DNA from 3 places in the Alteromonas sp. G5_S2_22_S1 genome. Region 3 is predicted to be linked to each of the others. Evidence: predicted binding sites of a transcription regulator. Region 3 holds the regulator's gene; each other region holds the start of a gene.

Region 1 (7,364 bases), on a different contig from region 3:
CCGCCTATTCGTTAGACGGTAAACCTACGTCAGATGACAGCGTGTTCTACATTGATGGTGAAGTTTTTGACTCATTTGATGAAGCTAAGGCTGCACTTAACATACAGAAAAGCCCAGTTAAGCAAGAGTCGCAGTTAGACAAAACCACCTACCAGCGGTTATTGCAACGCTGGTAGTGGTTGTTCGCGAATGTTTCTTTGTCACAAATTGGAAGTTTCGGGCATATACATTTCTAAAATAGTCAGTAGCTCTTCCCCGTCCACTGGCTTAGAAACATAGTTGCTAAAGCCTGCTTTGAGCGCTTTAACTCTGTCTGATGTATATGCATAGGCGGTTAGCGCTACAGCATTTAGCTTGGCAATTTCAGGATTTTGGCTAGCGCGCATTTTCAATACCAACCCCAAGCCGTCCAATTCAGGCATACCGATATCAGAAAGCAATAAGTCGAAGGCTTCAGGTATGTCGTTCAGCTCTTTCCACGCCAGCAGCCCGTTTTTCACCACGTTTACTCGAGCGCCATTAGATTCTAAAAATAGTTTTATGAAGTCGCGCGCGTCCTGTTCGTCTTCGGCAACCAAAATTCGAAGGCCATTTAAACGCAGTGACTCAGTCAAATCGCTAATTTCAGTATTTTTGGTTTCAACGATATCATCGTGCAAGCTTAACGGAGCGATAGGTAGCGTAATGTTGAAACTGGTGCCTGTATTGGGTCCATCACTGTGGACTTGAATTTCGCCGCCGTGCATCTCCACCAAGCTTTTGACAATTGATAAACCTAGCCCCAAGCCGTGCTTGTTATGCGAGTCTTTGCCTTGGTAAAAGCGCTCAAAAACATGGGCTACCTGCTCCTGAGTCATTCCTTTCCCATTATCTTTTACACGCAAAGTATAATTGGAATGCTCCCTCCTACCACGTACGTGTACCGTACCGCCTTTGGAAGTAAATTTAAGCGCGTTGCTCAATAGGTTGTTAATAACCTGCTTAATACGTAAGTTGTCGCCTAAAATCTGAGTATGCTCATCTTCACAGCTAATAGATAGCTGAATATTCTTACTGGCAAACCCCGCTTCAAACGATTTCGCAACCTCTGAGATAGAAGAAGCGATATTCAAAGAATGGGTGCTCAGTTTCATCGTGCCTGAAATAATGCGTGATAAGTCGAGAATGTCATTGATAAGCGCAGCTTGTGTAGAAGCAGCACGCTTAATCACCCCTAATGCATCAGTCATTCTATCGACGTTTGATACATCCATTAGCGCTAAGTCTGTCCAACCTACAATAGAATTAAGCGGGGAGCGCAGCTCGTGAGATATACTCGCCAGAAACTGATCTTTGGCTTTATCTAGCTCTTCTAGCTTACTTATCTGTTTGTCCAATGACGCTTTCAAGCTTAGCGCATAAGGAATAAATAGATGATCAAACCCTTCTATAATTAGCTTGTCATCTTCGCTCCATTCGACTGACTCATCAGCCACACTCTGCAAATACATGTCAAAAGAGTTGCGTGGTGTAAGCGACTTTCCAACGTCTTTTTTCGCCGCTTCTTTACCGGCCCAACGAATTGTTTTATCGCGCTGTTCACGGAACCACACTGTGAAGTACCCAAGCTTAGCCGACACGCAGGAGATATACATACCCCGTATACCATTTAAAGCACAACCATCCGACACTTCATTGGCTAAACGATTTACTGCTAACGACTGCTCAGAGTCGATAATTGAGTATTTATTGAGTAGCTGCGTAAGGGTTTTCTCTGACGGGGTTTTACCCACATAGTAATTACCCGTTGGCGTAATTACCGCCATACCACAGGCATCAGCCACGTCGAGTAAAGCGGTTTCTTTTTGAGAAATAGCCTCAAGCGGATTAGAGTAAGATGTAAGTTGATGCACGATATTGTTCAGCTTTCGCTGGCGCATCTGGAACTGCTCTTTTCTAGTGTGAAGTGCTTTGGTGTGCATTTGCCAAGCATAAAGGTGTCCAAGGGACTCACACACTAAGCGTTTCTTTTGATCGATGTACTTAGGCTCACTGTTGTGACATGCTAGCAAGCCCCATAGTTTACCCTCAAATACTAACGACACAGAAAATGAAGAGCGTATGCCCATATTTTTTAAGTATTCGATATGAACAGGAGAGACAGACCTCACCATGGACATAGACAAATCTAATGGCGGGCGCTCGGCTTCGAGTATTGAGGGTTGCAATGGTGTAGGCTGCTCCTCGACATCAAATACACATCGCACCCGGTTTTTCAGATAGAGTTCGCGCGCTTGTTTAGGAATGTCAGAGGCAGGAAACTTTAACCCCTTAAATGAACGAGAAATTGACTCACAGGCTTCACCTATGACCTCCCCGCAATATGCATCATCAAATTGATAAACCATCACCGAGTCGAAGCCGATATACTGTTTAAATACCTTCGCTATTGCATCTGCAACATCGCCAATCGACTCTTTATCGTCGACGTTAGGTAGTAGCGCGCGAATGTCAACATCCATCGGCACCCACTGCTGCGCGGCCTCATAACTTAGCTGTGGTGTTGGCTCTAGCTCTATCACTAATAGCCCGTTAGAGTCGAAGGCTACACCGCTGCCCTCTTTTTCCCAGTTATCAAGCCACAATGCATTTTTTGCAAACTTCCACTGATAAGCATGGCGAACACTTTCGCCTTTTAACGCATTGTGAATAGTTTTAAACGTGGGCGCATCCGGAGAAGGAATATCAATGAGTTCGGTAACAAGCGTTTCACCTGCAACAATCTCTACTTTGAATAAATCTTTTATGTTCTCACTGAATACTTGTACTTTTTTGGTATCGGGATTTATCGCGATTACGTAACCGAAACTTTGAACGCTTTCGATAAGATGAATAGCTTCGTCTTCGCAGTTTTGAAGTGAAGACTGAGAAATGTGATTTTGATGCATTACCTTACGCCGAGAAATAAAGAAAGCGTGCTTTCATGGTTGGAGTGTTGAACGTTGTCACGATAACAACTTACCAAGAAAAAATCATTCAATATCGAAGAAACTCGCCTAATTAAGAAACACTAATCTGTGAATTAAAAAAAGCTAACAGAGCCAAATAAAACTTGTATTTTTTGATCTGGCGCAATAAACTTTCAGTAAATTCTGAAACTTCTGGAATATAAAAATGAAGATGACGCCTTTAATTACTTCTGCTGTTATGCACTTTGGCGAAATGGGAAGTCGCTGGGGTTTTAATAGAACGGTGGGGCAAATACTTGCTCTTATTGTTCTTAATGAAGAGCCAATTTCGGCACAGGAGATTGCTGATGCGCTGAATATCTCCAGAGGCAATACAAGTATGGGCTTAAAAGAGCTTCAGTCGTGGCGTTTGGTTAAGCAGCACCATGTTCCAGGCGAAAGGAAAGAGTTTTTTGTGCCTGCAGGTGATATCTGGACATTGGCTAACCGGGTATTTGAAGAGCGCAGGAAGCGAGAGATAGATCCAACCATGAGCTTACTTCGGGATTTGTTACTTGATGCACCTGCCAATGAAAAAGAAGCAAACGCTCAACATAAACTGAACGAAATTCACGATTTACTCGAATCAATTACGGCATGGTCCGAAGAGCTTCAAAATCTTGGACCTGAAAAGCTTAACACGCTGATGAAGCTAGGTTCTGGCGTAGGCCGTATGCTTGAGCTTAAGGACAAGCTTCTTCCGGGAAAAAACAGCGTTAACTAAGGGGGCTCTCTGTGGATGCATTCTTGCTGTCTCGTTTACAATTTGCGTTAAATATTAGTTTCCATATTTTATTTCCAACCATCACTATGGCAATGGGATGGTTTTTATTTTACTTCAAACTGCGCTCTAACATTTCAGGTCATCCTGTATGGATGCGTATGTATCGTTTTTGGGTACGTGTTTTTGCGCTAAGCTTCGCCTTAGGCGTAGTAAGCGGCGTTACCATGTCATTTCAGTTTGGTACTAACTGGCCAGGCTTTATGGAAAAAGTCGGCAATGTGGCAGGCCCCCTGTTAGGCTACGAGGTACTTACCGCCTTTTTCTTAGAAGCTACTTTTCTTGGCATTATGCTATTTGGCATACGTCGGGTGCCCAATTGGTTACATACTGCATCTACTCTTATCGTAGCGCTTGGCACCACAACTTCAGCGTTTTGGATATTAGCACTAAATAGCTGGATGCAAACTCCACAAGGCTTCGAGGTAGTTGATGGCGTTGTGTATGCCACAAACTGGAAAGAAATTATCTTCAACCCCTCTTTCCCCTACCGCTTTGTACACATGATGTTGGCATCGGGCCTAACCGCTAGTTTCTTAATTGCCGGCTTGTCTGCTTATCGCATGTTAAAAGGTGACGACAAATTAGCCCCTAAACTTGCGCTTAAGACAGCAACTTACACAGCAGCAGTGTTAATTCCGCTACAAATATTTGCAGGCGACATGCACGGTTTAAATACCCTTGAACATCAACCGCAAAAAGTAGCGGCAATGGAAGGGCTTTGGGAAACCACTGAAGGTGCCCCCTTGCTACTTTTCGCCATACCCGATGAGGAAAGCAAAGAGAACCATTTTGAAATTCCCATTCCTTATGGCGCAAGTTTGATTCTTACTCACGAGCTTAAAGGCGAGATTAAAGGGCTTAATGAGTTCGAGGGAGAGCATCCGCCAGTTGCCCCTGTATTTTTTGGTTTTAGAGTCATGGTGGGCATGGGCATGTTGATGCTTGCTGTCTCGTGGCTGGGTAGTCTTTATCTTATGCGCAATAAAGCGTTTCCTCTGTGGCTTAAGCGCACGTTTGCGGGCATGGCGTTTAGCGGTTGGATAGCGACCCTTGCCGGTTGGTACGTGACCGAGATTGGAAGGCAACCTTACTTAGTCAGCGGCGTATTGAAAACCGCTGATGCGGTAACCCAGCTACCGCCTGGTAATATTGCCCTATCGTTTACGCTGTACTTGGTTATTTATACGGTCTTGCTAATAGCATACATGGGAACCTTAATGCTGATGTGTAGAAGAGCCGTAGAAATTGAAGAAATTACTACTGAGGAACGGGAAGTGGCTAAAGCAAAAATGCAGCCCAGCGAACCCGATCCTAGTACGGTTTAGGGAGAGCCATTATGTTTGAGGATGTATCAGCTGAAATGCTTGGTAATATTTACGTGGGTCTTCTTGGGCTATCGGTAATGCTGTATGCCATTTTGGACGGCTATGATTTGGGCGTGGGCGTATTAATCCCGCCTCGTACCGAGGCGTTTCGCGATGATATGATAGCGTCTATTGGGCCCTATTGGGATGCGAATGAAACATGGTTGGTGCTCGCTATTGGATTGCTCTTAATTGCCTTTCCTGAAGCACATAGCGAGTTTCTACAAACCTTGTACCTACCGGCCACATTTATGCTGCTAGGCTTAATACTGCGCGGGGTTGCGTTCGACTTTCGAGCAAAAGTGGTGCAGGTTAAAAAACGTAAATGGGACTTGGTGTTCAAATACGGTTCGTTACTAACCACTCTTGCTCAAGGTTATATGCTGGGTATTTACGTGACCGGGCTTCGCACTGATATATGGGCGCAAGGCTTTGCACTTTTAGCCGCTTTTGGTGTAACCGCGGCTTACGCTTTTATCGGGTCTTGCTGGTTAATTTTAAAAACCGAAGGTGAACTTCAGCAAAAAGCATACTACTGGGCACGCAGAGGATTAGGCGTTCTCGCCGTTGGCATTATTGCAGTAAGTATTGCTAATCTTACGCTGCATGATGATGTTAGGGCGCTATGGCTATCTGCGCCATGGGGATATGTGTTATTCGCTATTCCTTTGGCTAGCTTTGCTTTATTAGCACTATGCGGGGTGTTATTGAAAAAGTTACCCGATGCTAATGGTAAGGGCGAGTGGCTACCCTTCTTTATAGCGTTGCTTGTGTTTTTATTGTGCTTTAGCGCCTTTGCAATAAGTTACTATCCGTTCATTATTCCTGGGCAAATGACGGTTTCAGAGGCATTAAGCGATGCTAACTCTCTGAGGTTTCTACTAGTAGGTGTAGTCATTGTCGTGCCGATCATTCTTGCCTATACCGCGATGGTTTATAAGATCTTTTCAGGTAAGTCTGAAAAACTATCGTATTATTAACCGCAGGTTGATTGCCTGAAGAACGCAATGATCAAACGGCGTTAGGAAGATTGCTGCAGTTCGCGATCTTCAATCAGTTCTAGCAATAGTGAACATCACTGAGAGTCAGTGGTGTTCACTTTCTCTTCAACGCTATACTAAATATGTGTGATAGCGATCTCATACTTGCTTAAAACCCTTAATTGGCAGTGTTCACCCGCTGTGGTGTGTTTCCACAAACGCACCCCTTGCCTAATGTTTTAAAAATGATCCTTTCACCGAGATAAAGTATACCAATAACTAATGGTGTTAGATCTAATTAAGTCTACACTTAGGTGGTAAACAAAACTTAATGCTGAAAAGCTGCTAATATTTTGTTGACATCAAACTGTAATATTACTATATTTTATTTGGGGAATTTTTTAATAGAAGGAGCCAACATTATGGAAAACGTATTCCATTCAATCTCACGGTTCTTCAAGCGCGCGCACCCCTATCCGGTAGCTCATTATATCGGCCGCAAAAATGCGCAGCGTATCTTAGGATGTAAAATCAAAAAGAAATCCAAGATATTCGCCGAACAGCACGTTGAAGACCAAAATCATTAAATTTATATGGGGCCCGTAAAACCGGCCCCATTTTTTATGGTTTCTCATGTTCCTATAGCTAAAGGTGGTTGAGCGGCACCGATGTAGTATATTTGATTTGCTCCATAGCGAAGCTAGAGTTAACGTCTGAAAACTCAAGACCGTTCACAAGGCGTTTGTAGAAGTGGTCAAAGCAGTCCATGTCGGTTACCAAAACTTTCAGCAAGTAATCGTATTCCCCCGACATACGGTAGCACTCTACCACCTCATCAAAAGAAGCCGCGTGTTTAGCAAAAGACGCTAGCCATTTTCCATCGTGCCGCCCGGCTTTTACTTGTACAAACACGGTCATCGTTAGGCCTAACTGCCTGGCCTGCAATAGGGCTACTCGCTTAGAAATAATCCCCTTTTCTTCAAGCTTTTGAATGCGGCGCCAGCATGGCGTTACGGTTAAACCCACTTGTTGGGCAATCTCTGCAACGGGCATGTCGCCATTGTGTTGCAGCAACCCTAAAATTGCCTTGTCCGTAGCATCTATTCCGTTTTGTTTATCATTGCGCATGGTGATGTATTGTTCTCATACAAATATTATTGGGCGTACGTTGGCGTAGAGCTTACCCATTCTTTGATATGCCGGGCCTTTCTAAAGGCTTGCTAGCGGCTTTCTATACCCCCTATCTTAA
Region 2 (7,364 bases), on a different contig from region 3:
GGCATCGAAGATGAAAACTCGTGATTTCTACGTGGAGAGAATTCTTGTACGTCGCGATGCTCACAAAGCCGCATATAAAGCAGGCCCAGAAAGTACCCTCGCCGTTTCAGGTAATGAGTTTGATTACCTTTAAAATATAACAGCTAAGCTCGGCTTATCTACTTCTGATAAGCCGAAGGCACAAAAAAGGTCACTTCATTGAAGTGACCTTTTTTATTGCCTTAAGTCTCTGCTTGCAATATGCTCTGCAGCTGCCCTAATTCGTTGCGGCAACTTGCGTAGAAAAAGTATCGGAAAACCAGTCATTCAACATGGCTTTCTCATAAGATAAGGACTCTGTTCGGTTGCGACGAATATTCGACTCCATAAAATCCATATCTTTAAGCTTCACATCTTTTGCACTTAAAATCACCTTGCCATCTTCGCTGGCTAACGTGTAGCTAAAGGTCATGCGCGGTATATCGATGCGTTTGATAATGCGAACGTCGCTTCCCGCACCTGAGCCAAAGCCGACAAACTGGCTCGGCCATACCTGTCCGGCAAGGTCTACATTAGTCACTGTCATAGAGAGCACTTGTGATTCCGGTAAGCTACTCGCTAGCTCTGCAATATGGGACTCAAGCTCTTCTAACGTGCGTTCGCGAAAACGTTTGCGCGATTCATTGGTTGGCCTTACATCGCTGTAAGATTCAGGCTCTTCCCACGTAATGTTGACTTCCGCTGCCTGGGAGGGAGCAAGAGCCGCTAGTAAACCTACTGCTGCGGCGCAACTCAAACAAGAAAAAGTACGTAGTTTATTCACTTTTATGCTCCTAAATTCAGTCGATTCGACCATAAGTTAGCAAGCTTTAAAAATAGTTTGTCCGAACTATAATCGCCCTGCGCACTACACACCTACAGAGTTAAACTTAGGTTAGTTTTGCTTGGCGACCTGCATAACCGGTGACTGCTTGATGATTAGGCAAAGTTGAGCGCGTTTAGTTCCCGTAAAATTTGGGTTTATGTCGTCATTTTCACAATAGGTAAGGTAGAAGCGCTTCACACTGGCACTGCTAACCGTTATTTGCTTCACGTAGGTTTGCTGATAGGGCTTCAGCGGGCTTAACTCAATATTAATTTTATCCTGCAGGCTTCCTAACTCTTTGCGTTCTGGCAAGGTAGAAAAAGCCACAAGCCAATCTGACACTGAGTGTTGGATATCCTCAAAGTGGTACTGAACAAACGGGGATCGCAGTACCAAAACCAGAACGATTATTTCAGCCGCGATAATAAAGAACCTTAACATAACTTCCCAGTTAACGTTGACGCACGTTTTAAACAAATAGCTTCAAGTTACACACAACTTAAAAACAGATCACCTAACTTCTTTTTGCCAAATTCCATTTTAGAGTAAGTCTAATGTACATGATTTAGACAGTATTTGACCATAATATTGTCGCCGATATTAATGGCTTACGGGTTTATCTGTAAATACGACAATCTATACTCATGTATAGTAGTACGCATCTAGAACGATTTTCACGAGCTGTATAAAAGTGTTTACGCTTAAACGAGAAATCAACGCGTTACGCTATGTCATTCGTGAAATTTCTAAACTTTCAGTATTGACTGAAAGTCCTAAAAGTTAGATCATACGCCCCATTATTGATCTATATTAAATACGATGTTGAGATCGCAGTTATACTGCGCAGGCAGTTCGCTACATCTACATAAGGTTAAGCTATGAATGAAAAAATACCGGTAAAGACCGTTACGCCGGTAAAAGTGCATAAGCCGAAAGGTGGTGCAGAGGGTAAGCGCCATGATTCACGCAGCCGTATTTATGTGCGCGCCGTTCAGGGGCCTCTTGAAACCTTCAGACGTTTCTTTGGCCTTTTCTTTTTGGCCTTGTTTGCCGTTATTCCATGGATTCAATACAACGGCCACCAGGCGGTTCTACTAGATATTGGTGAGCAGCGGTTTACTATTTTCTCGCTTACTTTATGGCCTCAAGACCTTACTTTATTAGCCTATATATTCATTGTTTCGGCCTTTGCACTTTTCTTTGTGACAACCTTTGCAGGGCGAGTGTGGTGTGGCTTTATGTGCCCACAAACCACGTGGGTTTATATCTACACGTGGTTTGAAGAGAAATTCGAAGGCCCACGCAATAAGCGCATAGCGCTTGATGCGCGTAAAATGGACGTAGATAAATTTCTAAGGAAAACAGCCAAACACACAGCGTGGGTATTAGTTGCCTTGCTTACTGCCTTAACTTTTGTGGGTTACTTTACCCCCATTGGTGCCTTATTTATTGACTTTGCTACCTTTGACACAAGCTTTTGGGCGGGCTTTTCGGTTATTTTCTTTGCAGTCTGTACCTATGGTAACGCGGGTTATATGCGAGAAATCATGTGTACTCATATCTGCCCTTATGCCCGCTTCCAGTCAGCCATGTTCGACAAAGATACCTTCACTGTATCTTACGACGCAAATCGAGGTGAGCAGCGCGGGCCGCGCCCCCGGAAACTTAGTCACGAGCAGGTAAAAGAGAAAGGCTTAGGCGATTGCATTGATTGCAACCTGTGCGTACAAGTGTGCCCCACTGGCATTGATATTCGTAACGGCCTTCAATACGAGTGCATTAACTGTGGTGCCTGTGTCGATGCCTGTAACGGCGTTATGGATAAAATGGGTTACCCCAAAGGCCTGATTAGTTTTACGTCAGAAGAAGAACTGGCCGGCGGTAAAACGCACGTTTTACGCCCTAAGCTGATTGGCTATTTTGTAGTGCTTATCGTTATGACAGGCTTACTATTTGCCAACATTTGGACGCGAAGCCCCACCGAGGTGGACATTATTCGCGACAGAAACTCGCTATACCGTGAAACCAATGAAGGCCTGATAGAAAACGTATATACCATTAAGGTTTTAAATAAAACTCAGCAAACCCAAACCTACACTATTGCAGTGAAAGGGCTACCTGATTACGAATACATAGGTGAGCAAACGGTTACGGTTGTCGGTGGTGCGGTTTACAGCACACCGATTTCAGTTGCAACCGACGCCTATAATCTGGAAGATACGGTTACCGATATTTTTATCAGTGTAACCACCACAATTGATGGAGAAACGGTTACGGTTGATGAACCAACGAAGTTCCTTTATCGATGACAGATTTTTCTTTCTCTGGGCTTAGCCCAGATACCATATTAGATGCCCTGGAAAGCCAGGGCATTTTTCTTCAAAGCGGCTTGTTAGCGCTTAACAGCTATGAAAACCGGGTTTACCAATTTCTTGCCGAAGATGGCAAGCGTTACGTTGCCAAGTTCTATCGCCCAGGCCGCTGGAGCGACACTCAAATCAGCGAAGAGCATGAGTTTGCTCAAGAACTTATAGAGAATGAAATTCCCTTGGCCGCGCCTATTGCCATAAACGGCAGTACGTTGCACCATCACAAAGTAGGTGAGACCGACTACCGCTTTGCGCTGTTTCCCTCTGTTGGCGGCAGACAATTTGAAAATGATAACCTTGACCAACTCGAGTGGATGGGCCGCTTTATAGGTCGCATTCATCGTGTCGCTCATTCCAAAGCATTTACTTCTCGCCCTTCCATTGATGTTGAAAGCTATCTCAACGAGCCAAAACAAGTGCTCGAGCAAAGTACTTTGCTACCTGATCATTTAAAAACCGCATTTTTTGCCATATTAAATCCCGTCATTTCTGCCACCAAAGAAGCGTATAAGCCCACCACTTCCATTCGCTTACACGGCGACTGTCACCCGGGTAATATTTTATGGCGAGACGGCCCGACATTTGTCGATCTTGACGACTGTCGTATGGGCCCAGCCATTCAGGATTTATGGATGATGCTAAGCGGCGACCGTCAACAGCAGCTTTTGCAGCTTGATACCTTAGTTGAAGCTTACGAGGAGTTTCACACCTTCGACACGTCGCAACTTCCGCTTATCGAGCCCCTTCGCGCCATGCGTATGGTGCACTATATGGCGTGGCTATCAAGACGCTGGGAAGACCCTGCGTTCCCCCGTGCGTTCCCTTGGTTTGCAGAAGATAAATATTGGGAAGGACAAATTCTTGCATTAAAAGAGCAGCTATCTGCGCTTCAAGAGCCTTCATTAAAATTGGGCTATTAGCCCATTTAACACGTGCTTTTTCACTACGCCTTTTCGCAGTGTATTAAAGACAACGAAAAGGCGTAAGGTATAAAAAACTGTATTCGCTATCAATTTTTAACTTCTATATAATCGCCCACGCGTAGGTGCCCTTGTTTATCAACCGATGACGACGATAACTAGGGTTAAACGGGAAATCAGTGGAAAACTGATGCTGCCCCCGCAACGGTAAACTCAACGCTATGTCGTTTTCTTTTCATACGCCACTGTCTTTTGTAAGTGAGCGCGCTTTTGCGCTAGTAAACACTATTAGATGGGAAGGCAAAAGAGCTATCACTTTAAATGTGACGGTGAGTAAGCCCGGATACCGGCCTGTGCCTCACGGTGTCGTTTGCTTGTAGCCTCAAAATTAGCAAATAGAACGCTTCCCTTAAACATGTGCTCGGGCGGAGTGCATCAAAGAAAATATAAAAAACCATGCGTACATATTTTAATAAAGCAGCGCTAAGTGCTGCGGTTCTCTCGTGCTTAAGCACACCTGCTTACTCTCAAACACTCAACCAAGATATTGAAACGCTTACCGTAACCGGAACGCGTTTGCCCATATCGTTAACGAAACTTCCCGGCTCTGTTTCAGTACTCACCGAAAGCGATATACAAGCTTCAGGTGCACTGCAACTAACCGACCTTATTCGCGGTTTGCCGGGCGTTAGCCTAGCTCAATCTGGTAGCCCAGGCGGCTTAACTGAAGTGCGCGTTCGCGGAAGCGAAACCAACCATTTACTTATATTAATTGATGGCGTTGTATCTAACGATATAGGCCAAGGCAGCCTGGTTGACTTGGCCCACTTAACCAGCGCCAATGTGGTGCGTATTGAACTGCTTCGCGGCCCTCAAAGCGCCCGCTGGGGAAGTGGCGCTATTGGTGGCGTGCTGAGCATTACAACAAAGTCGGGCCAATTTGCAGCCAATGAGTCACACATTGATTTCTCTGCAGCAGCAGGGACACAAGGCACGCTACAAGGCAGTATGAATGCCCGCTCTCAAAGCGATAATGTGGGTGTGTCTGCCTATGCTAGCTATATCCGTACCGATGGCGATAATGTTTCGCGCGTAGGCAATGAAGATGACGGTTACGATAACATGACCGCTGGTCTTAACCTTAACTACGCTGTATCTAATGAGCATACGCTAATTGCTAATTTGCGTACCGTGCACTATGAAAACGACTACGACGGCACTGACTTTGCTGTTACCGGCTTACCAACTGACACCGATAATGTGACCGACGGCGCACAACTTAGCGCTAAATTACGCTGGGAGTTTGCCCCAAACAATACGCAATATCGTTCTGCATTAAGTGCACACTACCGAAAAGACGAGAATGACAATACCGAATCAGGCGTTGACGCCGGCGGTACAACTGGGGAGCGTATTGAGTTAAATTGGACAAGCTTTTACACCATTAAAAATTGGGATTTTGCTGGCGGCGTTGAATACCTACAGCGACTGTTCGACCAACGCGGCCCCATCAATTTTGGCGATCCTAATCAAAAGCAGCACGACAATACGTACAGCGTTTTTGCAGAATCTAACGGTCAATTAACCGAGTCTTTAACGGCTACGTTAAGCGCCCGTTATGACAACAACAGCGAGTTTGATAATGCACTTAGCTATCGCGGCGGGTTAAGCTGGCAATTAAATAACCACTACACGCTGTTTACCAGCTATGGAAGCGCGGTTAAAACGCCTACTTTTACAGAGCGCTTTGGCTTTTTCCCAGCCAGCTTCGTTGGCAACCCCAACCTAGAACCTGAAACTAGTGAAGAGTGGGAAGTAGGTGTTAAAGCTAATTGGAAGAAGGTTACGGGTCAGATTAGCGTCTATACTGCCGACTTAGAGGATGAGATAAACGGTTTCGTTTTCGTCCCAGACGCTGGCGCATTTAGCGCCGACAACATTGACGGCGAAAGCGCTCGTGAAGGGGTAGACGTAGAGCTTAACTGGAACAGTGGCTATGGTAACATTACTGCCGCTTACAGCTATTTAGACGCAGAGCAAACAGATAATGGCGTTACCACCACTGAACTTCGCCGTGCGCGTCATCAAGGCTCAATCACCTATACCACAGACTTTGGAACAGATGCATTCAGCTTGTACACGAAGCTGGCTTATACGGGTAGCCACTATGATACCTTCTTCCCGCCGTTCCCTGAGCCATCGCAGACACTAGCGCTGTCGGCCTACACGCTGGCAACGGTCAACCTTAGTTACCAGATTGATGCTAAATGGCAGGTTTCACTAAAGGTCGATAATGCCTTTAATACCGACTATGAAGACATTGTGGGCTACGCCGGTCAAGAGCGCCGTGCGCTCCTGTCAGTTAACTACAGCATGTAGGAAACCCCACTTACGGCACAAGTATAAAGGCTATATCCACGGTATAGCCTTTTATTTTTTGCTAGGCTAGATTGCGATTGAAAACACACAAGCCAAGCGCGATTAAAAACACGTAAGCCACGTGTCATGTTGCCACGTGAGTACCCCAAAAACCTTGATACCCGCCTTAATTCATCTTTTGTTCAGTTTGGCAGTTTTACACTTACGTCCTGTAAAACCTAACCCACACGTTGAAATCTGCGTTCGCACCATACCGGTTATTACAAGAGTTTGTATGAAACGGCAGCCATTCGTGTAACACACTAGGCTTTGAATCTCGTTTTTTGGTGAGCTTATCGCGTATAAGGTTTTGAAGAACAACAGAACCTAGTTAAGCGAACAATGCTGTGATAATCTCATCACCGATAATATTTTTGAACATAGGATCATATTCCATGAAAAAGTTTGCAGTAATGTTTGTCATGGCAATGCTTTTGCCATTAACGGCCTGTGCACAAGAGCCAGCGTCTAAATGGAAAGAAGGTACGCACTACAAAGTACTTGATAAAGAAGCCACAGATAAGCCAGTAATTACTGAGTACTTCTCGTTTTGGTGCCCACACTGTTTCCAGTTTGAGCCTATCGTTGCGCAAATTAAAGAAAAGAAAAGCGACGGAACCAAGTTCAACAAAGTGCACGTAAACTTTATGCGTTTTACTGGCCCTGAAGTGCAGGACGATGCAACGAAAGCCATGCTTATTGCCCGCGCTATGAAGCAAGAAGATGCCATGAACAAAGCCATCTTTAACTACATTCACAAACAGCGCGCGTCAATTACCGGCCTAAAAGACCTTCGTAACATCTTCGTTGTAA
Region 3 (7,364 bases):
GCAATCGTAGACAACGGGCTTGAAGACTACTATCAATTCAGAACTGAGCCTGCGCAAAAATCTGACGATGGGATTCTTGAGACCCTCGATAAATCAAAAGTTTATGACGACCCGTCACTGCAAGAAGAATTTGTGTTCGAGGAAGGTCAAGATAAACAAATTCAACTGACCCTTGAGGGTATTACGTGTGCTGCTTGTGGCTGGCTTATTGAAAAGCAGCTGTCTAAGGTAGAAGGCATAAAGCAAGTGGCGGTCAACGTACAAGAGCGCCGCGCACTGGTTACTTGGTCTCCATTTCAAATCAAACTTAGCCAAATTCTTTCTACGCTCAAACGAATCGGCTACGTTGGCTCGCCTTTCCACCCCGATGAACACGAAGCCAGCTATAAGCGAGAACAAAAAACATTTTTAAAAAAACTGGGGCTTGCCGGCATCATGACTATGCAGGTGATGATGCTAATGACCGGGCTTTATTTCGACTGGTTCGGGGCTATAGAACTTGAAACTCGTCAGTATTTCTACTGGGTAGCCCTGACACTTACCACCCCTGTAGTGCTTTATTCAGGCAGTACGTTTTATGTAGGCGCAGCAAAAGCCCTAAGTGCAAGAACAGTTAATATGGATGTGCCGGTCTCACTGGCTATTTTCGGCACCTATATTGCGGGAATTCGCTCTACGGTACTAGAGCAAGGTGAAGTGTATTTCGAATCGATCTGTATGTTCATCTTTTTGTTGCTACTCAGTCGCTTTTTAGAGCATCGCAGCCGTCAACGTGCTGCGCAAATATCCGCCAATATGATGCAATACGTGCCTGTGTCTGCCACTAAGCTAGAAGCTAACGACAGCGTAACAGAATGTTTAGCAAAGCAGTTAAAAATAGATGACATTGTACTGGTTAAGCCAGGGGAAACCATTCCCATAGACGGTTTGGTAACACAAGGGAGCGCTGCCGTTGACGAGTCGATGCTTACCGGCGAATTCAATCCGGTGCGAAAGTCAGCCAATAGCACCGTTTATGGCGGTACTGTTTGTCAGGACGGCACATTAACGGTAAAAGTTACTCAGACACTTAAAAATGCGTTGGTAAATCAAATTGTCCGCCTTCAGGCAAGCGCTATGGCGAGTAAGCCTAAAGCGGCACAATTAGCCGATAACTTTTCCCGTTATTTCGTGAGCGCCGTACTGGTTATCTCAGCGTTAACTTACGGGTTTTGGTACGTAAACGGCAGTGACGATGCCTTTTGGATCACTATATCTGTGCTGGTAGCAACCTGTCCTTGCGCGTTAGGTTTAGCCACGCCTTCAGCGCTAACCTGCGCTATGGCGAAATTAAACCGCCAAGGCATTTTGCTAAAACGCGCCGACGCCCTCGAGCAGATCACTAATATCGACACCATAGCATTGGATAAAACCGGCACCCTGACTCAAGGCAAGTTTACGATTTCCAATGCGTGGTTTGCTGACGGAATTGATAGCGAAAGCGCTATGGCGATAGCCTGCGCGCTTGAAGCTCGTTCCGAACACCCAATCGCGAAGGCCTTTAACGGTAAGGTATCACACAAGGTGGATAATTTTACCGTAACGCCTGGGGGTGGCATTAGCGGTGTAATCAATGATACACATTTTTCAATGGGCTCTGCCGCATTTAGCCTGGCTAACTTACCATCATCAGATACTTACCCATCAGCCAATGTATTTTTAACAGTAAAAGGGCAAATCATTGCTGCTTTTGAAGTACGTGACACCCTTCGTGACGATACCCATGAAACTCTAGATATCTTGTCGCAAAGCCATACCCTTGCGGTATTAAGTGGTGACACCCAACAAAACGTTGATACGCTAACCGCGCCTTTGCCCATAAAAACGGCGAAAGGCGGCTTAACACCTGAACAAAAATACGAAGCGGTTCAGCAAATGCAGCAAGGGGGAGCCAAAGTAATGATGATGGGCGACGGCATTAACGATGCACCTGTACTTGCCAGTGCAGATGTTGCCATTGCAGTGGGTAACGCAACGGACGTTGCCAAAACGGCTGCTGACGTTATATTGCTGGGCGATCAACTGTTATCTGTACCAGCGCTAATTAAAACCTCACATCAAGTGAAACAGAAAATAAGACAAAACATCGGCTGGGCTGTGGGATACAACCTTTTAATATTGCCTTTCGCCGTGTCTGGTTTACTTTCTCCATGGATGGCGGTTGTGGGTATGTCATTAAGCAGTATCATTGTAGTTACAAACTCAACGCGACTTTTGAGCAAATAGCATGAGTATTATTTACGTATTAATTCCTATCGCCATCATTATTGTGGCAGTCGCTATTGTCATTTTCTTTTGGGCGGTAAAAACCAATCAGTTCGAGGATTTAGACCGCCAAGGCTATAGCATTCTTTTTGACGATGACTTATCGCCAGAAGAGAAAAAACTGGCCGAACAGCGCAAACAAATACAAGAAGATAAGGCAGCAAAAAGCCAAGAAGATAATGGACGGGATTAATTACTTTTCTGCCTTTCTTATAGGTTTAGCAGGAGGCGTACATTGTGTAGGCATGTGCGGCGGTATTGTTGCAGCGCTTAGAGTGGTATCGCCAAAGGGGGCATCGGTATTGCCCTACACCCTCGCCTACAACATGGGACGCATTACTAGCTATACACTAGCAGGGGCCATTACCGGTGCGCTTGGAAAAATAGCTGCTGACTTCGTACCGCTTGCTAATTATGCCCTCTCTCTTCTAAGCGGCATCATGTTGCTTTTACTCGCTTGTTACTTAGGGAAATGGTGGACGGGTTTATCGGTCTTAGAAAACGCGGGCAAAGGCCTGTTTGCAAAGCTTCAGCCTTTATCAAAACGATTTCTTCCTTTCAAAACGCCGTTAAGCGCGGTTCCCTACGGCTTTGTATGGGGCTGGCTACCATGTGGATTGGTCTATTCAACGCTAACCTGGTCTCTGGCAGCGGGTAATGCATTGCAAGGCGCTGGCATTATGTTTTTCTTCGGTTTGGGAACGTTACCCACATTGTTAGCCGCAAGTGCCGGTAGCCAGTATCTTGTTCAAAGCTTTCAGCACAGCTATGTGAGACAAGTCATAGCTGTGATAATGGCCATATATGCCACTTATCTAATTTATGGCGCATTCATGTGAAAATGCGTGTACTATAATCATGTGTACATTAAGAGAGTCAGTCTTATGAGCAAAGGAAGCGAATTTTCAATACATTGTCAGAACTGTAGTTTCAGTCACCTCTGTTTACCTGTTGCATTGAATAAGACAGAAATAGAGTCTCTCGACGATATCATAGAGCGCAAAAAGCCCCTTCATAAAGGTGATACCCTTGTTCAAACCGGCGATAAGTTTGAGTCGTTATATGCAGTAAGAACCGGGTCATTTAAATCGTTTGTGACTAACTCTGAAGGTGAAGAGCAAATAACGGGGTTTCACTTTCCCGGTGACATCATTGGCTTTGATGCCCTTCGAGAAAACAAGCACCAAAGTTACACAATGGCTCTAGAAACCGCCATGGTGTGCGAGTTGCCCTACGAAACGCTTGACGAAATGTCGATGCAGTTTCCTAAATTACGCCATCAAATTATGAGCTTTATGAGTGCAGAGATTAAACATGATCACGATTTGATAATGCTTCTCAACAAACGCACGGCTGAAGAACGCCTTTTGTATTTTATCTCTCATTTATCTCAGCGTTTTGAAGAACGCGGTTTTTCACACAGAGAATTTCACCTTACGATGACGCGTAACGAGATAGGTAACTATCTTGGCTTAACGATAGAGACCATCAGTCGCTTATTAAGTCGTTTCCAAAAAGAAGATATTATTAAAGTTGATGGTAAACTTATTACGATTGTGGACTTTGAACGCCTTAATACCAAGCTAGAAGTGCTTAACGGCCCGAGTATAGTGTGTAACGGCTAACGTGGTCTAACTCGGTTAAATAGTGTTATCTTCCTAAAAGCGCGCATTCAGCGCGCTTTATAATCCTACTTCCAAAACCTTTTTTACCCATTAGTGCCAATGCCGCAGTCACTATACATTGTTGCTTGCCTTGCAATATAAAATACTTGATCTAAAACAACTTACGTTTTCCACATTGTCGTTTATAGTTAGTAAGAGTTACTGTTGAACGTTACCGTTCACACAGCCACGACCAAACTTCGTATTAGGGGGAGTTATGATTGAGTGTAAACGAATCCTTGCGGTAGTCGATGCCGAGCGAGATAACCAGCCCGCGTTAAGTCGCGCTTATGAATTAGCATCAAAGACCGGGGCCTCTGTAACTGCGATTATGGTGGTTTACGACTTGTCTTATGATATGACCACTATGTTAAGTCCAGATGAGCGAGAAGCCATGCGAGATGCTGTTACCAATGAGCATGCTAAATGGCTCTCTGGGCAGCTTAAAGAACAAGGCTTCGGTGAAACTGACATCGTGGTTGAATGGAACAATCGTGCCTACGAATCGATTATCTATTACACACTTAAGAATCAAATTGACCTTGTTGTAAAAGCCACTAAAAAGCATGACGACCTGGCTTCCGTTATTTTTACACCTACCGATTGGCATTTAATGCGTAAGTGTCCGCGCCCCGTTTTATTAGTTAAAGAGCATGATTGGCCAGAAGGCGGCGAGATCATTGCCGCTGTAAACGTCGGCAGTGAAGACGAAGAACATGCTGCGCTTAACGACAAGATTACCGTTATCGCCAATGATTATGCGGCCTTGCTAAAAGGTAAGGTTAATTTAGTCAATAGCTTCCCTTCTACGCCACTTAATATTGCTATCGAGGTGCCCGAATTTGACCCTGATACCTATCATGACGCGGTAAAAAATCATCATAAGAAAGAAATGAAAAGCCATGCGTTAAAGTACGGCATTGCAGATGAAAAATGTGTTGTCAGAGAAGGGCTACCTGAAAAAGTCATTCCACAAGTGGCAAAGACATTAGACGCCGAACTCGTCATTATAGGCACTGTAGGCCGTGTTGGTCTTTCTGCCGCGCTTATTGGGAACACGGCGGAGCATGTTATTGATGAGCTAAATTGTGACGTATTGGCTATCAAGCCAGACGGATTCGAGTCGCCGTTAAGTGTGTGATGCCATTAACCTTACGAGCAACCTTTTATGCGTAAATTTAAGAATACAGGCATGGTCTAGAAAAGGCCCTTTATTGTATAATGCTTGCTTTATCACGAACCAAGCTAGTTAATTATGAGTTTAGGCACAAGCAGTGCTGATGCGTCGGTACTAAACGCAGCGCAAAGTAAGCAAAAGTACAACTTCAACAAACTTCAGAAGCGCCTTCGCCGCAATGTGGGTAAAGCCATAGGCGATTTCGGTATGATTGAAAACAATGACAAAGTCATGGTGTGTTTATCTGGCGGTAAAGATAGTTACACCATGCTGGACATTTTGTTGTTTTTAAAGAAGATTGCGCCTATTCACTTCGACATAGTTGCGGTAAACCTTGACCAGAAGCAACCAGGGTTCCCTGAGCATGTATTGCCTGAATATCTAGAGCGTATTGGTGTTGATTACAAAATTGTAGAAGAAGACACCTACTCTATTGTTAAAGATAAAATTCCTGAAGGTAAAACCACCTGTTCACTTTGTTCAAGACTGCGCCGCGGTATTTTATATCGCACCGCAAAAGAACTCGGCGCAACAAAAATAGCCCTTGGTCACCACCGTGACGATATGTTGGAAACCTTTTTCCTAAATATGTTTCACGGCGGAAAGCTGAAGTCCATGCCGCCAAAACTAGTCAGCGATAATGGCGAGCATATCGTTATTCGTCCGCTCGCCTACTGTACAGAAAAAGACATCGTAAAATATTCACAAGCCGTAGAGTTTCCTATTATTCCTTGCAACCTATGCGGTTCCCAAGAGAATTTACAGAGACAAAATATTAAAGCCATGCTTCAAGACTGGAACAAACGCTTTCCGGGCCGAATAGAGTCAATGTTTAGCGCTCTTCAAAATGTAGCGCCATCTCACTTAGTAGATAACAACTTGTACGATTTTAAAGGTATTACCACCCAAGATGGCCCCGTTGAAGATGGCGACATTGGATTTGATCAACCTTCTTTTACCACAAACAGCAACGCTGCTTTAGCAACCGAAGAAAGCGCGATTGAAGTGGTAAACATTGTGGAACCTAAATAGATGAAAATAGGACTTGCGTTAGGCGCTGGTGCAGCACGAGGCTGGACCCATATAGGTATCATTCAAGCCTTAGAAAAGCTGGGCGTTAAAATAGACGTTGTTGCCGGCTGCTCCATTGGCGCTTATGTTGGTGCTGCCTATGCAAGTGGCAAGCTGGAAGGCTTAAAAGAGTGGGCGTGTTCATTAAGCGACTGGCAAGTGCTTGCTCTTATGGGAGTTGGGCTTAGGCGTGGTGGCATAGCTAGCGGACAAAAGGTTTTTGACAAGCTTGCTAGCGAGTTTTGTGAATCTAGCTATGAAGATATGCTTAAACCTTTTGCGACCGTGGCTACTGACTTATACACAGGTCGTGAAGTGGTGTTTAACTCAGGTCCTATTGGCGATACCATTCAAGCATCTTGCGCTATTCCTGCCCTCTTTGCGCCCGTAGCTCATGGAGACCGTTGGTTAGTCGACGGTGCGGTCGTAAATCCTGTTCCTGTCAATTTGTGCCGTCAATTAGGCGCAGATTTTGTCATCGCGGTTAACCTAAATGCCGACTTTAGGCCTCTTCGCCTTGAAAAGTTAAGACAGGATCACGAAGAAAATCAGCGTAAGACCGAAGACTTTTTTACCAAAAGCCAAAACGTATTGCGTCAATGGTTTTCCCCCGACAGTAAACAAGATGATAAAAGTATCGAGGATAAAGAAGAGCCTAACGCCGATGCAGCCAAAAACGTTAAAACCGAAGAAGGTATTGCCGCAGATGTTATCGATAAAGTAGAAGAAGAGTTTACCGAAGTTCCTGTCAAGGTAAACAAGCGCAACCCACCGGGCATAATGAGCGTGATGAGCAGTTCATTAGAGATCCTGCAGGCGCGCGTTACACGCTCTCGTCTGGCTGGCGATCCGCCGGATATCTTAATTGAACCTCAGTTGACAGACGTGGGTATTATGGAGTTTCACAGAGCTGAAGAGCTGTGCGCGAAGGGAGAAGAGACCATCGCGCGTTTAGCCGAACAGATTAGATATCAGTTACTTACGTAATAACTAGCTTGACGCCATAGCCGTAACACGAAGGGGCGCATGAGGCAAAGTCAATCCTTTTGCGCCATCAATCCACTCTTGTTCAAGGTGCAATACGCCATTATTTATCTGTACACCTTGCGGGGTAATAAAATCTAAATTCTTATCGTCAAATTGAATCA

Evidence for each region. The regulator FNR, encoded in region 3, switches genes on or off when oxygen is low (the NO sensors DNR and NnrR bind a similar motif). The targets are predictions, from matches to a motif close to TTGATCTAGATCAA.
Region 1: a site for FNR is predicted at 3,101-3,114, ahead of ACTRWF_RS14240 (GbsR/MarR family transcriptional regulator). Genes of this name have one in related genera too.
Region 2: a site for FNR is predicted at 1,645-1,658, ahead of ccoG (cytochrome c oxidase accessory protein CcoG). Genes of this name have one in related genera too.

What each region holds. Positions count from the first base shown of each region.
Region 1 covers NZ_JBQKUJ010000013.1:91,615-98,978, reverse strand. The annotation lists gene ACTRWF_RS14250 (substrate-binding periplasmic protein) at 1-176, shown strand, start outside; gene ACTRWF_RS14245 (ATP-binding protein) at 201-2,927, opposite strand; gene ACTRWF_RS14240 (GbsR/MarR family transcriptional regulator) at 3,154-3,711, shown strand; gene ACTRWF_RS14235 (cytochrome ubiquinol oxidase subunit I) at 3,723-5,096, shown strand; gene ACTRWF_RS14230 (cytochrome d ubiquinol oxidase subunit II) at 5,108-6,115, shown strand; gene ACTRWF_RS14225 (hypothetical protein) at 6,538-6,702, shown strand; gene ACTRWF_RS14220 (Lrp/AsnC ligand binding domain-containing protein) at 6,761-7,243, opposite strand; gene ACTRWF_RS14215 (hypothetical protein) at 7,361-7,364, opposite strand, start outside.
Region 2 covers NZ_JBQKUJ010000002.1:119,163-126,526, reverse strand. The annotation lists gene ACTRWF_RS02775 (acyl-CoA dehydrogenase family protein) at 1-133, shown strand, start outside; gene ACTRWF_RS02770 (DUF3016 domain-containing protein) at 257-802, opposite strand; gene ACTRWF_RS02765 (hypothetical protein) at 914-1,285, opposite strand; gene ccoG (cytochrome c oxidase accessory protein CcoG) at 1,723-3,153, shown strand; gene ACTRWF_RS02755 (serine/threonine protein kinase) at 3,150-4,133, shown strand; cobalamin riboswitch at 4,240-4,502, shown strand; gene ACTRWF_RS02750 (TonB-dependent receptor domain-containing protein) at 4,590-6,512, shown strand; gene ACTRWF_RS02745 (thiol:disulfide interchange protein DsbA/DsbL) at 6,947-7,364, shown strand, end outside.
Region 3 covers NZ_JBQKUJ010000005.1:16,041-23,404, reverse strand. The annotation lists gene ACTRWF_RS07270 (heavy metal translocating P-type ATPase metal-binding domain-containing protein) at 1-2,265, shown strand, start outside; gene ccoS (cbb3-type cytochrome oxidase assembly protein CcoS) at 2,267-2,497, shown strand; gene ACTRWF_RS07260 (urease accessory protein UreH domain-containing protein) at 2,484-3,143, shown strand; gene fnr (fumarate/nitrate reduction transcriptional regulator Fnr) at 3,189-3,929, shown strand; gene uspE (universal stress protein UspE) at 4,186-5,109, shown strand; gene ttcA (tRNA 2-thiocytidine(32) synthetase TtcA) at 5,224-6,177, shown strand; gene ACTRWF_RS07240 (patatin-like phospholipase family protein) at 6,178-7,203, shown strand; gene ACTRWF_RS07235 (DUF2987 domain-containing protein) at 7,207-7,364, opposite strand, start outside.